Regions from separate parts of the Lentzea sp. NPDC058436 genome, predicted to be linked through region 3. Evidence: riboswitches for the same ligand, from Rfam matches in the RefSeq annotation. Region 3 holds a riboswitch; each other region holds the start of a gene.
What was found. A riboswitch is a leader RNA that binds a small molecule or an ion and turns the genes downstream of it on or off. The one in region 3 is predicted to bind cobalamin.
Positions count from the first base shown of each region.

Region 1 (4,271 bases), on a different contig from region 3:
CAGCTGCAGTTCGGCGGACACCACACAGCGGTCACCAACACCTACCGCGACGGCAGGCTCATCGGTGCCACGCCGTCGTTCCGCGCGATCGAGCCACGCGCCCCGTTCGAGTACCAGGGCACCACGTACGAACCCGAGGGCGAGGAGCTGCGCGCGTTCCAGGCGATGCTCGGATCCCTGACGCAGAACCAGAAGGACGCGGCCGAGCTGCGGAGCGGCCACCTGCTTCTCGGACCGGGCAACGACTGGAAGTTCCCGGACCGCCGGGAAGGCGTCCCCGTCGCCTCGCTCGACGCGGGCCAGCGGGACCTCGTGATCGCCGCGATCAGGACCTACGTGGGCGACGTCGACGACGTCAGCGCCGCGGCGATCATGGCCAAGTACGAACGAGAACTCGACGCGACGCACATCGCCTGGAGCGGCTCCACCGCCCTGAACGACACCGGCGACTACGTGCGCATTGACGGCCCTTCCCTGTGGCTGGAACTGCAACTCGAAGGCGGGTGGTCGACGGACGAACCACACCCGCACTCGGTGTGGAGGGACCGGGTGACCGACTACGGCGGCACCCGTCCGTGAGCGGCGCCGAGACCGATTCGGCCCACGCTGTCTCGGTATGCTGCCGCCATGGGTGAGGACAGGCAGCGGGTCGGCCGGCCGCGCAGTGAACAGGCGCGCACCGCGATCCTGCACGCGGTCGACGACCTGCTCGTCGAGGTCGGTTACGCGGCCCTGACGATGAAGGGGATCGCGGAACGAGCGGGCGTCGGCCGCCAGACCGTGTACCGCTGGTGGTCGACCAAGGCGGAGGTCCTGTTCGAGGCGGCGATCACCGATGCCGTCGAGGAGCTCACGAAACCGCCCCAGGCCACGCTTCTCGACGACGTGAGCACGTATCTTGAGGCTGTAGAAGGCTTTCTGACCGGGTCGCACGCCGGCACCGCGTACCGCGCGTTGCTGGGCGAGGCGCAGCACGACCCGGAGGTGGCGCGGCTCGTCGGTTCGGCGGCGCTGTTCGACGGACCGTCGCGCGCGGTGCTGGAACGCGGCATCAGCCGGGGTGAGCTTCCGCCAGGGACTCCGCTCGACGCGGCGATGGCGGTGCTGACCGGGCCGGCGTTCTACCTGGGGCTGACCGGCGCGGCCGTGCCCGGCGGCTCGGTGCGGGCCTTCGCGCCGGCACTGGTCGCCGCCGTCCGTGAGCTGGCGGCCGACTGAGCCACCGACGCTCCACGACGGCTGCCGAACCGCGCCCGGTCGTGATCACCGGTTCCCGCGCGTGATCGTTTGGAGCTGCTCCAACCGGGCGACACGCCCACTAGATGTAGTTGCGGATGGCTCGACCGCACCCATGTATGGTGCTCGCAGCTGGTTCGGCCGATCATCCAGATCGGTCGTCGCAAGAGGGAACCCGGTGTGAATCCGGGACTGCCCCGCAGCGGTGAACGGGAACGAAAGCCGTCAGAAGCACTGGACGCGAAACGTCTGGGAAGCGACGGCCGGTAGGAGCCACCAGGCGTGCCCGCGAGTCCGAAGACCTGCCAGCGCCCCGCACGTGCCCACACGTGCGGGAGTCCGAGGCCCCGAGGGAGGGCGGGAGGACGTGGCGGTCGCGCGCGCCCGTTCGCTCCTCGCTGTCCTCGTGGTCACACCTAGCTCGCGAGGAGAGAGCAGTGACGGCGGTCGACACGGTCACCACCACTATGCGCGTCAAGAAACGCAACGGTTCGCTCGAACCGGTTGACCTGAACAAGATCGTGCGCGCGGTGGAGCGCTGCACGGTCGGTCTGCACGACGTGGATCCGCTCCGGGTCGCCACCAAGACGATCAGCGGCCTCTACGACGGCGCGACCACCGAGGAGCTGGACAAGCTCTCGATCCAGACCGCCGCCGCGCTGGTCTCGGAGGAGCCCGAGTACTCGAAGCTCGCCGCCGGGCTGCTGGCCGCCTTCATCGAGAAGGAGGTGCGCCGGACCGGCATCCAGTCCTTCAGCCAGAGCATCGCGCTCGGCCACGCCGAGGGCCTGATCGGCGACGCGACCGCGAAGTTCGTGGCCGCCAACGCCCGCAAGCTCGACGACGCCATCGACCTCGACGGCGACCGGCGGTTCGAGTACTTCGGCCTGCGCACGGTCTACGACCGCTACCTGCTGCGCCACCCTTCCAGGCGGACCGTCATCGAGCAGCCGCAGTACTGGCTGCTGCGCGTCGCGTGCGGCCTCTCGCACACCGCGGCCGAGGCCATCGACTTCTACCGGCTGATGTCGTCGCTGGCGTACCTGCCCAGCTCGCCGACCCTGTTCAACTCCGGCACGCAGCACACCCAGATGTCCTCGTGCTACCTGCTCGACTCCCCGAAGGACGAGCTGGAGTCGATCTACGACCGGTACAAGCAGATCGCCCGGCTGTCGAAGTTCGCCGGCGGCATCGGCGTCCAGTGGTCGCGGGTGCGTTCGAGGGGTGCGCTGATCCGCGGCACGAACGGCCACTCCAACGGCATCGTGCCGTGGCTGCGCACGCTCGACGCATCGGTCTCGGCGGTCAACCAGGGCGGCCGCCGCAAGGGCGCCGCCTGCGTGTACCTGGAGACGTGGCACCCGGACGTCGAGGAGTTCCTGGAGCTGCGCGACAACACCGGTGAGGACGCGCGCCGCACGCACAACCTCAACCTGGCCAACTGGATCCCCGACGAGTTCATGCGCCGCGTCGAGGCCGACCAGGACTGGTCGCTGTTCGACCCGGACGAGGTCCCGGAGCTGGTCGACCTGTGGGGCGACGAGTTCGACCGCGCCTACCGCGGCGCGGAGGAGGCCGGTCGTGCCGTGCGCACGGTCAAGGCTCGTGACCTCTACGGACGGATGATCCGCACGCTCGCCCAGACCGGCAACGGCTGGATGACGTTCAAGGACACCGCGAACCGCACGAGCAACCAGACCGCGTCGCCGTCCAACGTCATCCACCTGTCGAACCTGTGCACGGAGATCCTCGAGGTCACCAGCGACGAGGAGACCGCGGTCTGCAACCTCGGCTCGGTCAACCTCGGCGCCCACGTCGAGGGCTCCGGCATCGACTGGGACCGGCTGCGCTCCACGGTCCGCACCGCGGTCGTGTTCCTCGACCGCGTGATCGACATCAACTACTACCCGACCGAGCAGGCGGCGCGCTCCAACCCGCGCTGGCGCCCGGTGGGCCTTGGTGTCATGGGCCTGCAGGACGTGTTCTTCAAGCTGCGCCTGCCGTTCGACTCACCGGAGGCGCGCGAGCTGTCGACGCGCATCGCCGAGGAGATCTACCTGACGGCGCTGGAGTCGTCGGCGGAGCTGGCCTCGTCGGCGGGCGCGCACCCGGCGTTCGCGGAGACCCGTGCCGCCAAGGGAGATCTGCAGCCCGACCTGTGGGGCGTCACGCCCACGCAGACCGAGCGGTGGAGCGCCCTGCGTGAACGCGTCAGCGAGCACGGCCTGCGCAACTCGCTGCTGATCGCCATCGCGCCGACCGCGACGATCGCCTCGATCGCCGGCTGCTTCGAGTGCATCGAGCCGCAGGTGTCGAACACGTTCAAGCGCGAGACGCTGTCCGGTGAGTTCCTGCAGATCAACTCCTACCTGGTGCGCGAGCTGAAGTCGCGCGGCCTGTGGACTGAGGCGATCCGCAACCGGCTCAAGCAGGACGACGGTTCCGCGCAGGGTCTGGTCGAACTGCCGGAGGACGTGCGCTCGCTGTTCCGCACCGCCTGGGAGCTGCCGCAGAAGGCGCTGATCGAACTGGCCGCCGCGCGCGGCCCGTACATCGACCAGAGCCAGTCGCTGAACCTGTTCGTCGCCTCGCCGACGATCGGCAAGCTCTCCTCGATGTACCTCTACGCCTGGAAGGCCGGGCTCAAGACCACGTACTACCTGCGCTCCCGCCCCGCGACGCGCATCCAGCAGGCGACCGTCGCCGTCCCGACCGTCACGTCGGACGAAGCGATCGCCTGTTCCCTCGAAAACCCCGAAGCATGTGAGGCCTGCCAGTGACCGCGCTCTCCAGCACCGCCCGCAAGAACGCCCTGCTCGACCCCGGCATGGACCTCACCCTGCGGCCCATGCGCTACCCGCTGTTCTACGAGCGCTTCCGCGACGCGATCAAGAACACCTGGACCGTCGAGGAGGTCGACCTCCACTCGGACCTCGCCGACCTGAACAAGCTCTCCGAGGCCGAACGGCACCTGGTCAACCGCCTCGTCGCGTTCTTCGCGACCGGCGACACGATCGTCGCGAACAACCTGGTCC
Region 1 covers NZ_JBHXLF010000001.1:655,211-659,481, forward strand. The annotation lists gene ACFWN2_RS02740 (DUF3500 domain-containing protein) at 1-579, shown strand, start outside; gene ACFWN2_RS02745 (TetR/AcrR family transcriptional regulator) at 628-1,218, shown strand; cobalamin riboswitch at 1,353-1,561, shown strand; gene ACFWN2_RS02750 (ribonucleoside-diphosphate reductase subunit alpha) at 1,674-4,016, shown strand; gene ACFWN2_RS02755 (ribonucleotide-diphosphate reductase subunit beta) at 4,013-4,271, shown strand, end outside.
Region 1: another riboswitch for cobalamin. It lies ahead of ACFWN2_RS02750 (ribonucleoside-diphosphate reductase subunit alpha); the one in region 3 lies ahead of ACFWN2_RS14685 (CbtB-domain containing protein).

Region 2 (4,271 bases), on a different contig from region 3:
ACAGCCGGAGACGAGCAGCAGGGCCGCTGTGACGAGTGCGGTTCTCAAGGGGTGACCTCCTGGTCGAACAGGAGCTGGGGAACTCCCGTTGTCGGGTGCCGCACTACGTGCGCGGTGACGTGGAAAACCTTGGCCATCAGTTCCGGGACGAGGACCTCCGCCGGGGTGCCGGAGGCGACCAGCCGTCCCTCGTCGAGCACGTGCAGGCGGTCGCAGTAGGACGCGGCGAGGTTCAGGTCGTGCAGGACGGTGAGCACGGTGATGCCCAGGCCTCGCGCCAGGGCGAGCACCTCCAGCTGGTGCCGGATGTCGAGGTGGTTGGTCGGCTCGTCCAGCACGAGCACGCGAGGTTCCTGGGCCAGTGCGCGGGCGATGAGCACGCGCTGGCGTTCGCCGCCGGAGAGACTCAGGAAGCTGCGTGAGGCGAGGTGCGCGACGTCCACTGTGTCCAGTGCGTCGCCCACCACGCGCCGGTCGCGGGCGGAGTCGCGTTCGTGCGGCAGGCGGCCCATCTCCACGACCTCGGCGACCGTGAAGTCGAACTCGACCTGCGACTCCTGCGACAGGGCCGCGAGGTCGCGGGCGATGTGCTGTCGCTTGTGGACGTTCTCGCCGTCGATCAGCACGGCGCCCGAGTCCGGCTTCAGGGCGCGGTAGACGCAGCGCAACGTCGTGGACTTGCCGCTGCCGTTCGGGCCGACGATGCCGACGACCTCGTCGCAGGCCTGCAGGGTGATGTCCGTGATGATGCCGCGGACCGTGACGTGGTCGATGTCGACGCGCATCAACGTCCTCCGAACACGTAGGTCTTGCGGCGCATGAGGAAGATGAAGCACGGCACGCCGATCGCGGCCGTGATGACGCCGAGCGGCAGCTCCTCGGGCGCCGCGAGCATCCGGGCGGCCACGTCGACCCAGACCAGGAACGACGCTCCGGCGAGCGGTGCGAGCGGGAGGACCTTGCGGTGGTCCGCGCCCACGACCATGCGGGTGAGGTGCGGCAGCATCAGCCCGACGAAGCCCACCGCGCCGCTGACCGCCACGAGCACGCCCGTGATGCCCGCGGTGACGATGAAGAGGTGCGTGCGGAACCGGTTGACCGGCACGCCGAGCGTCGTCGCGGTCTCGTCGCCCATCGCCAGCGCGTTCAGCTGCCGGGCCCTGGTCATCAGGTACGCGATGCCGAGTGCCGTCACGACGGCGGCGATCGGCAACGACGTCCAGCTCGCGCCACCGAGGCTGCCGAGCAGCCAGAACATGGCCGACCGCGCCGCCTCCCCGTGCGGCGCCTGGAACACCAGCAGCATCGCCACGGCGGAGAACCCGTACGCCAGCGCGGTTCCGGTCAGGACCAGCCGCAACGGTGTGAGCCCTCGGCTCGTGCGCGCGGTGATGTAGACCAGGGCCGTGGCGCCGAGACCCGTCACGAACGCGCCGACCGACAGCGCGTAGACGCCGAGACCGGACAGCACGCCGAGCGTCGCCACGGCCGTCGCGCCCACGCTCGCGCCCGACGAGATGCCGAGCACGTACGGGTCGGCGAGGGCGTTGCGGACCATCGCCTGGATCGCGACGCCGACCGTGCTCAGGCCCGCGCCCACGACCGCCGCCAGCAGGACGCGGGGCAGCCGGATGTCCCAGACGATGTGGTACTGCCCGACGAGGTCCGCGGGGATCGTGCCGCCGCGCAGGGCCTCCCAGAGCAGCTCGACCGTGACGTCGAACGGAACGGAGACGGGGCCGAGCGCCACGCCCGCGACGATGCTGACGACGAGCACGCCGACGAGCGCGCTGATCTTGGAGATCACTGATGCCCTTCCCGCAGTCCACGGCAGGAGTTGGTTCCTCGGTCCACCGTGCACGGGTGTTCGGGCTCGTCCCCCCGCCCAGGGGGACCTACCGTTGCGGGTCAGCGCCGGACTTCGACCGGTCTTCCCCCACGCACGACTTCGGTGACCCTACCTGCGAAAACAGGAAGTTCGAAAATTTTCCGGGTGTGATGTCGATCCGGCACCGCGCCCGTTCGACCTCTGGACGTCAGCGAACGAGACACGAACGAGGAGACACACCGTGAAGTACATGCTGATCATGCGCGCCACCGACGAGGCCTTCGAGAACATGGGCGAGTTCGACTTCGACAAGATGCTGGAGACGGTCGGCGCGTTCAACGACGAGCTCATCCGCGCCGGTGTGCTGCTGGCCGCCGAGGGCCTCTCCGACCCGTCCGAGGGCGTCGTCGTCGACTACTCCTCCGAGCCGGCGGTCATCACGGACGGCCCGTACGGCGAGACCAAGGAGCTGTTCAACGGCTTCTACCTGCTCAACGTCGCCTCGATCCAGGAAGCGGTCGAGTGGGCGAAGCGCATGCCGATGGCCGGGCCGGGCTTCAAGACCGAGATCCGCCGCGTGCCGACGATCGACGAGTTCCCGCAGGACAACGAGTGGATCCAGAAGGAGCGCGCGTGGCGTGAGGCCAACGGCCAGCTCTGACCAGCGCTGAGAAACGCCGAAGCCCGGCCGGGAAGATCCCGGCCGGGCTTCAAAACGTCTGAACCTCAGCCCGTGCGGACGTTCGACGACACGAGTGCCGCGAGACGGTCGCCGATGGCGTAGGTGGCCCCAGGCGACTGGTGGTCCCTGGTCGCGAGATCAAAGGCCACGGAGGCCTCGATCCGGCGCGCCGACTCGTGCTCGCCCAGGTGGTCGAGCAGCAGCGCGACCGACAGCACGGCGGCCGTCGGGTCCGCGATGCCCTGGCCCGCGATGTCCGGCGCCGAACCGTGCACCGGCTCGAACATCGACGGGTTGCGACGCGTGACGTCCATGTTCCCCGACGCGGCCAGGCCGATGCCACCCGTGACGGCGGCGGCGAGGTCGGTCAGGATGTCGCCGAACAGGTTGTCCGTGACGATCACGTCGTAGCGGCCCGGGTCGGTGACCAGGTGGATGGTCGCCGCGTCCACGTGCTGGTAGGCCACGGTGACGTCCGGGTGCTGCAGCGAGACCTCCTCCACGACGCGCGACCACAACGAGCCGGCGTGCGTGAGGACGTTCGTCTTGTGCACCAGCGTCAGGTGCCGGCGCTGGCGGTTCGAGGCACGCGCGAACGCGTCCCTGACCACCCGCTCGACGCCGAACGAGGTGTTCAGCGAGACCTCGGTGGCGATCTCGTGCGGCGTGTCCTTGCGGAGCAGGCCGCCGTTGCCCGCGTACGGGCCCTCGGTGCCCTCGCGCACCACCACCATGTCGATCTCCGGCGGGTCCGCGAGCGGGCTGCGGACACCGGGGTAGAGACGAGCAGGGCGGAGGTTCACGTGGTGGTCGAGCTCGAAGCGCAGCCGCAGCAGCAGCCCGCGCTCCAGAATTCCGCTCGGCACCGACGGGTCGCCGACCGCGCCGAGCAGGATCGCGTCGTGCTGGCGAAGCTCCCCCAGCACCGACTCGGGCAACAACTCTCCCGTGGCGTGCCAGCGCGCCGCGCCGAGGTCGTAGCGAGTGATCTCGGCCGCCGGAACGACCTCTCCGAGGACCTTCAGGGCCTCAGCGATGACCTCGGGCCCGATCCCGTCTCCTGGGATCACTGCGAGCCGCATCCACACACCTCCCAGGTGTCAGTCCCCAATTGGTGGGACTATTTTCCTCACGCGAAAGGCTACCGGCATCGCGGGCGCTCACCGCATGCCGGACACCCCATCGGGGTGTTATCTCCCGTACTGCGGGACACCCACACGGCCTATACCCCACTTTCGGGTGTCACTCGACCGCAGGAACGGGGTCGCGTCAAGGGGTGACGGCAGGCAGTTCCGGACCGTGACGTGCCGAGAGGCCCGGCTCTCCGAGGGAGAACCGGGCCTCTCGTGAAACATCCGACCTGGCGGGCTACTAGTAGGCGCCGCCCCGGCCGCTCGACTTCACCGTGACGACCGACGCGCGGTCACCGTTGGCATTGTGGTGGTTGAGGACCAGCAGGCCCTCGGACTTGTCGGCCTTCAGCGCGGCCTCGTCCTTGTTCACCACGAGCGCGGTGCCCGGCTTCGCGACGTACGAGAGCGCCGCGTCGCCGCCGCCCTGCGCCCACAGACCCGGCTTGAGCGGGTCGAAGGACAGGTTGCGGTCGATCACGTCGATCAGCTTGTTCGCGTTGCCCGGCGCCACGTAGTAGCCCGCGGTGCCCACGACGTACGACAGGCGCGCCGTGTCCTTCGTCGCGTCGATGCCGAGTGCGCTCAGCAGCACCGGCAGGACGACGACGTTGGTGTCCTGGACGTTCGC
Region 2 covers NZ_JBHXLF010000042.1:967-5,237, forward strand. The annotation lists gene ACFWN2_RS45840 (ABC transporter substrate-binding protein) at 1-48, opposite strand, end outside; gene ACFWN2_RS45845 (ABC transporter ATP-binding protein) at 45-785, opposite strand; gene ACFWN2_RS45850 (FecCD family ABC transporter permease) at 785-1,807, opposite strand; cobalamin riboswitch at 1,841-1,988, opposite strand; gene ACFWN2_RS45855 (YciI family protein) at 2,070-2,489, shown strand; gene ACFWN2_RS45860 (3-isopropylmalate dehydrogenase) at 2,555-3,592, opposite strand; gene ACFWN2_RS45865 (S8 family serine peptidase) at 3,882-4,271, opposite strand, start outside.
Region 2: another riboswitch for cobalamin. It lies ahead of ACFWN2_RS45850 (FecCD family ABC transporter permease); the one in region 3 lies ahead of ACFWN2_RS14685 (CbtB-domain containing protein).

Region 3 (4,271 bases):
TGGTGGCGGCTCGTTCGGTCAGTTCAGCGAACAGGGAATCGAAGGTCTTCACGGCTTCACATCCTCCCATCCCGCCGCCCCCCGTCCACACCGCGGTCACATCTGTCCCAGGCCGTGGACTTGACTTACTCCCCGCTCACAGGCGAGGAGCCCCACCCGACTCATGCCGGATGCCTCACGGGTGTGCCTCACAACACAGGGTTTCCTGCTTCACCGCTGACCGCGGAGGGGCGGACCCCTTCCGTCTCACATCAACTCCACAGGCATCGTCCGAGTTTCCTCGGGCTACGGCTCGACCAGCCGCAAGTATGTTCTTCGCCGCGTTGAAGTCCCGGTCGTGCCGGGTGCGACACTTCGGACACGTCCAGTGCCGAATGGACAGTCCCAGTTCACTCAGCAGATGTCCGCAAGCCGAACAGGTCTTGGTGCTGGGATACCAGCGATCAACGACCAGCAGCGTCCGTCCTGCACGACGCGCCTTGTACTCCAGCATCGTCCGGAACTCACCCCAGGCCACGTCGCTGATAGCGCGGGCCAATCGCCGGTTTCGGACCATGTTGGCAACCGCGAGATCCTCGATCGCGATGACGACGGAATCCCGGACGATACGAGTGCTGGTGCGATGCAGGAAGTCTCAGCGAGCGTTGGTGACCTTGCGATGTGCGGCGGCAACTCTCGTCTTGGCCTTGCGGCGATTGTTGGATCCGCGTTGGGCGCGGGCCAACCGCCGCTGATACCGGGCCAGGTTGCGCGCTTTGCGCTGCAGATGTCCGGGATTGGCGATCCGTTGGCCATCACTGGTGACGAGGAAGTGCTTCACGCCGAGGTCGAGGCCGACGGCGTGATCGGTGGTGGGGAATGGCTCTGGTTCAACGGTGTCCACCGTGAACGTGATGTACCAGCGTTGGTCTGGATCACGTGCGACAACGACCATGCTGGGGTCGAGTTCGACCAGATTCACCTGGTCGAACGACCATGCGAACCGAATCGCCCCTGTCGTCTTCGCCAGGTGGAGCTGACCGCCACGCATGCGGAACGCCGAACGGGTGAAGTGCGCCGACTGCCGGCCCGCCCGCGACTTGAAGCGCGGGAACCTCGCACGTCCGGCGAAGAAGTTCTGGTATGCGATGTGCTGATGGCGCAACGTCTGCTGCAAAGGTACGCAGGACACTTCTGACAAGAAGGCCAGCTCTTCGGTGCGCTTCCAGGCTGTCAGTGCGGCGTCGGTCTCGCGGTACGAGGTGGTCTTGCCCTCCGTGCGATATCGGCTGGATCGCTCGGCCAGCGTCTTGTTCCACACCAGGCGCACGCATCCGAACGTGCGATTCAGCATCGCGATCTGTTCGGGGTCCGGGTAGGCCCGGCAGCGGTACGCCGTCCTCACCAGGCCAAGCTAGCCGACCGCACTCCACCAGGATCGGGGCCTCCTGGCCGTCCGATGAGATTCCACCCAGTAGCGTGAATTCCCGTGTCCGAATTCGCGGAGGTCCTCGAAGCGCTGCGCCGGGTGCGCGGAATCAACCCGTTCTTCGCGCTCGACGTGGGTCGCCCGGACGAGTCCTGGCTGCCGGGAACCGCACTTCTCGACGGCCCGGCGCTCAAAACCACGATCGACGCCATCGCGAACCGGTACAAAGCCGACGAACCACGCGTCGCGGCGAGCCTGTTCTTCCTGAGTTACACCGCACGGCTGCTCAGCCCCCTCACGGCCGCGAACATCCCGATCGACGTGCGCCCCGAGAACCTCTGGTGGCGGCACGACCCCGCGAACGGCCTGAGCGTGCGCATCGACCAGCCACGACTGGGCCCGCCGGCCGCCGAGGCACTGGCCCCGGTGGTGGAGGCGATCCAGGCGGTCGCACCGGTGGCGCGCGGACTGTTGTGGGGCAACGCGATGTCGAACATCGCCGGCGCGCTGAAAATGGTTGTGCGCGCACGCATGCTCACAGAGGAGGAAGCGGAAGAACGCGGCGAACGGCTCATGAGCGCACCGCCGTTCGAACAGGCGGGAGAATTCCTGAGCTTCCCCGGCGAGCTCGGGTTCCGGCGCAGGAGCTGTTGTCTTTACTACCGCGTCGCCGCAGGTGGGAAGTGTGGTGACTGTCCACTCGTGAAGTGAGGAACGCAACAACTCTTATGGCCGGTTGTGCTTAACGGGCGGCTCAACTTACGGTGCACGCGCCGCAGTGACGGGAAGCCGGTGTGAATCCGGCGCGGTCCTCGCCACTGTGACCGGGAAGCGATCCCCGCCGAGCACGTCACTGGTCCCCGCCGGGACTGGGAAGACGCGGGGGCAGCGTTGATCCGGGAGTCAGGAGACCGGCTGCGGCGCCGCAAGGAGAGTTGACCTTCCACGAGGTATGGAGGAGCCCGTCATGACGAGCCCCGCAGCAAGCCTGTCCGCCGTCCGCGTGCCCAAATGGGCCTTCGCCGTCTCACTGCTCGGCCTGATCGTCACGTACCTGGTCCTGCAGGAGAACGGCCTCGCGCTCGGCGCGGGATCCGAGTTGCTGCACGAGTTCTTCCACGACGGCCGCCACGCTCTCGGCGTCCCCTGCCACTGATCCGACTCCACCGATCACGCAGATGACCACTTACAAGTCCATCGCACTGCGCGGGATCGCGGCCGGCGGCATCGCCGGTGTCGCGTCCGCCCTGGTGCAGCTCCTGGTGACCGAGATCCCGATCCGCGCCGCGCTCGCGGTCGAGGAGGCACGGGCACCCGCCGGCGAAGAGGCCGGCCACTCCCACGGCGGCGAGGAAGAGCTCGTCAGCCGCGGCGCGCAGGTCGTGGGCGGCATGCTCGGCGTGGTGATCGTCGGCATCGCCGTGGGCCTGGTGTTCGCCACGGCTTACGCGCTGTCGAAGCGCTGGTTCGCCGGCAGCACGCCGTTCACGCGCAGCTTCACGTTCGGTGCCGCGGTGTTCGGTGCCGTGGCGTTGCTGCCGTGGCTCAAGTACCCGGCCAACCCGCCGGCCGTGGGCGACCCGGTGACGGTGAACTACCGGACCGCGCTCTACCTCGGCGTGGTCGTGGCGGGCCTGCTGATCGTGTGGGGAGCGAGCTGGCTCGCCGCGCAGCTGAGCACGCAGCCGCAGCCGGTGCGGGCAACGGCCGTGCTGCTCGCGGTGGCCGCGGCCGTCGCGCTGGTGCTGCTGGCGTTCCCCGCGCCGCCGGACACGATCCCCGCGGACATGCCGGTGAACGTGCTGTGGCAGTTCCGCCTCAGCTCGCTCGCCCAGCTGGCGACGCTCTACGTCGGCATCGGCGTGGTGTTCGGCCTGCTGGTGGACCCGGCCACGCGCAAGGCCAAGGCACGCGTCACCGAAGCGGTCTAGAGCGCTTTCAGCACCTCGAGGTCGACGCCGACGAGGGAGTCGCGGAAGATCCGCCGCTCCCCCGTCGGCACCTCGACGTCACACGGCACGACCAGCACGGTGCACCCGGCGGCCACCGCGGCGGAGACACCGGTCGGCGAGTCCTCGATCGCGACGCAGAGCGCGGGATCGACGCCCAGCAGCCGCGCCGCCTTCAGGTACGGCTCGGGCAGCGGCTTGTTCAGCCCGTCCACCTCGTCGCCGCACACGGTGACGTCGAACAGGTCCCGGCCGATCGTGTCCAGCGCGACCTCGGTCAGCCCCCGCTCGGTGGACGTCACCAACGCCATCGGCACGCCCGAAGCGCGCACCGCCTTCAACGCGTCCTGGGCGCCGGGACGCCACGGCAGACCGGCGCGGAAGACCTCCTCGGTGCGGCGCAGGATCCACGCGGCGCCGTCGGCCATGTCGGACTCGGTCGGCTCGATGCCGACGTCGCCGAACAGCAGGCGCATCGTCGTGGGCACGTTGCTGCCGACCATGCGCTCACGGGTCTCCAGGGACAGCACGCCGCCGAGCTTCTCCGCGTACTCGTAGAGCGGGATGTCCCAGAGCTTCTCGGAGTCCAGCAGCGTCCCGTCCATGTCCCACAGGACTGCTCGCAGGTCAGACATCGAAGTACTTCGCCTCCGGGTGGTGCGCCACGAAGGCGTCGGTGGACTGTTCCGGGTGGAGCTGGAGTACCTCGGACAGCGCCACCCCGGTGCGGGACGGGTCGAGGGGCACACGAGGTCTTCGCGGACGCGCCTGTGCTCGGCCAGCGCCTCGGTGAGCCGGCCCCCAGTCCGTGGACTTCCAGGTGCTCACGATACGCGTTCTGGCCGAACAACTCGTCCGCGTGGCCTGCGATCGGCCTGCTCATCGTCACGCGGTGGAACGCGATGGCGCCGATC
Region 3 covers NZ_JBHXLF010000003.1:204,663-208,933, forward strand. The annotation lists gene ACFWN2_RS14670 (phosphoribosyl-ATP diphosphatase) at 1-52, opposite strand, end outside; partial or broken gene ACFWN2_RS14675 (RNA-guided endonuclease InsQ/TnpB family protein) at 176-1,384, opposite strand; gene ACFWN2_RS14680 ((2Fe-2S)-binding protein) at 1,469-2,119, shown strand; cobalamin riboswitch at 2,190-2,322, shown strand; gene ACFWN2_RS14685 (CbtB-domain containing protein) at 2,376-2,564, shown strand; gene ACFWN2_RS14690 (CbtA family protein) at 2,587-3,339, shown strand; gene ACFWN2_RS14695 (HAD family hydrolase) at 3,336-3,992, opposite strand; partial or broken gene ACFWN2_RS14700 (methionine synthase) at 3,985-4,271, opposite strand, start outside.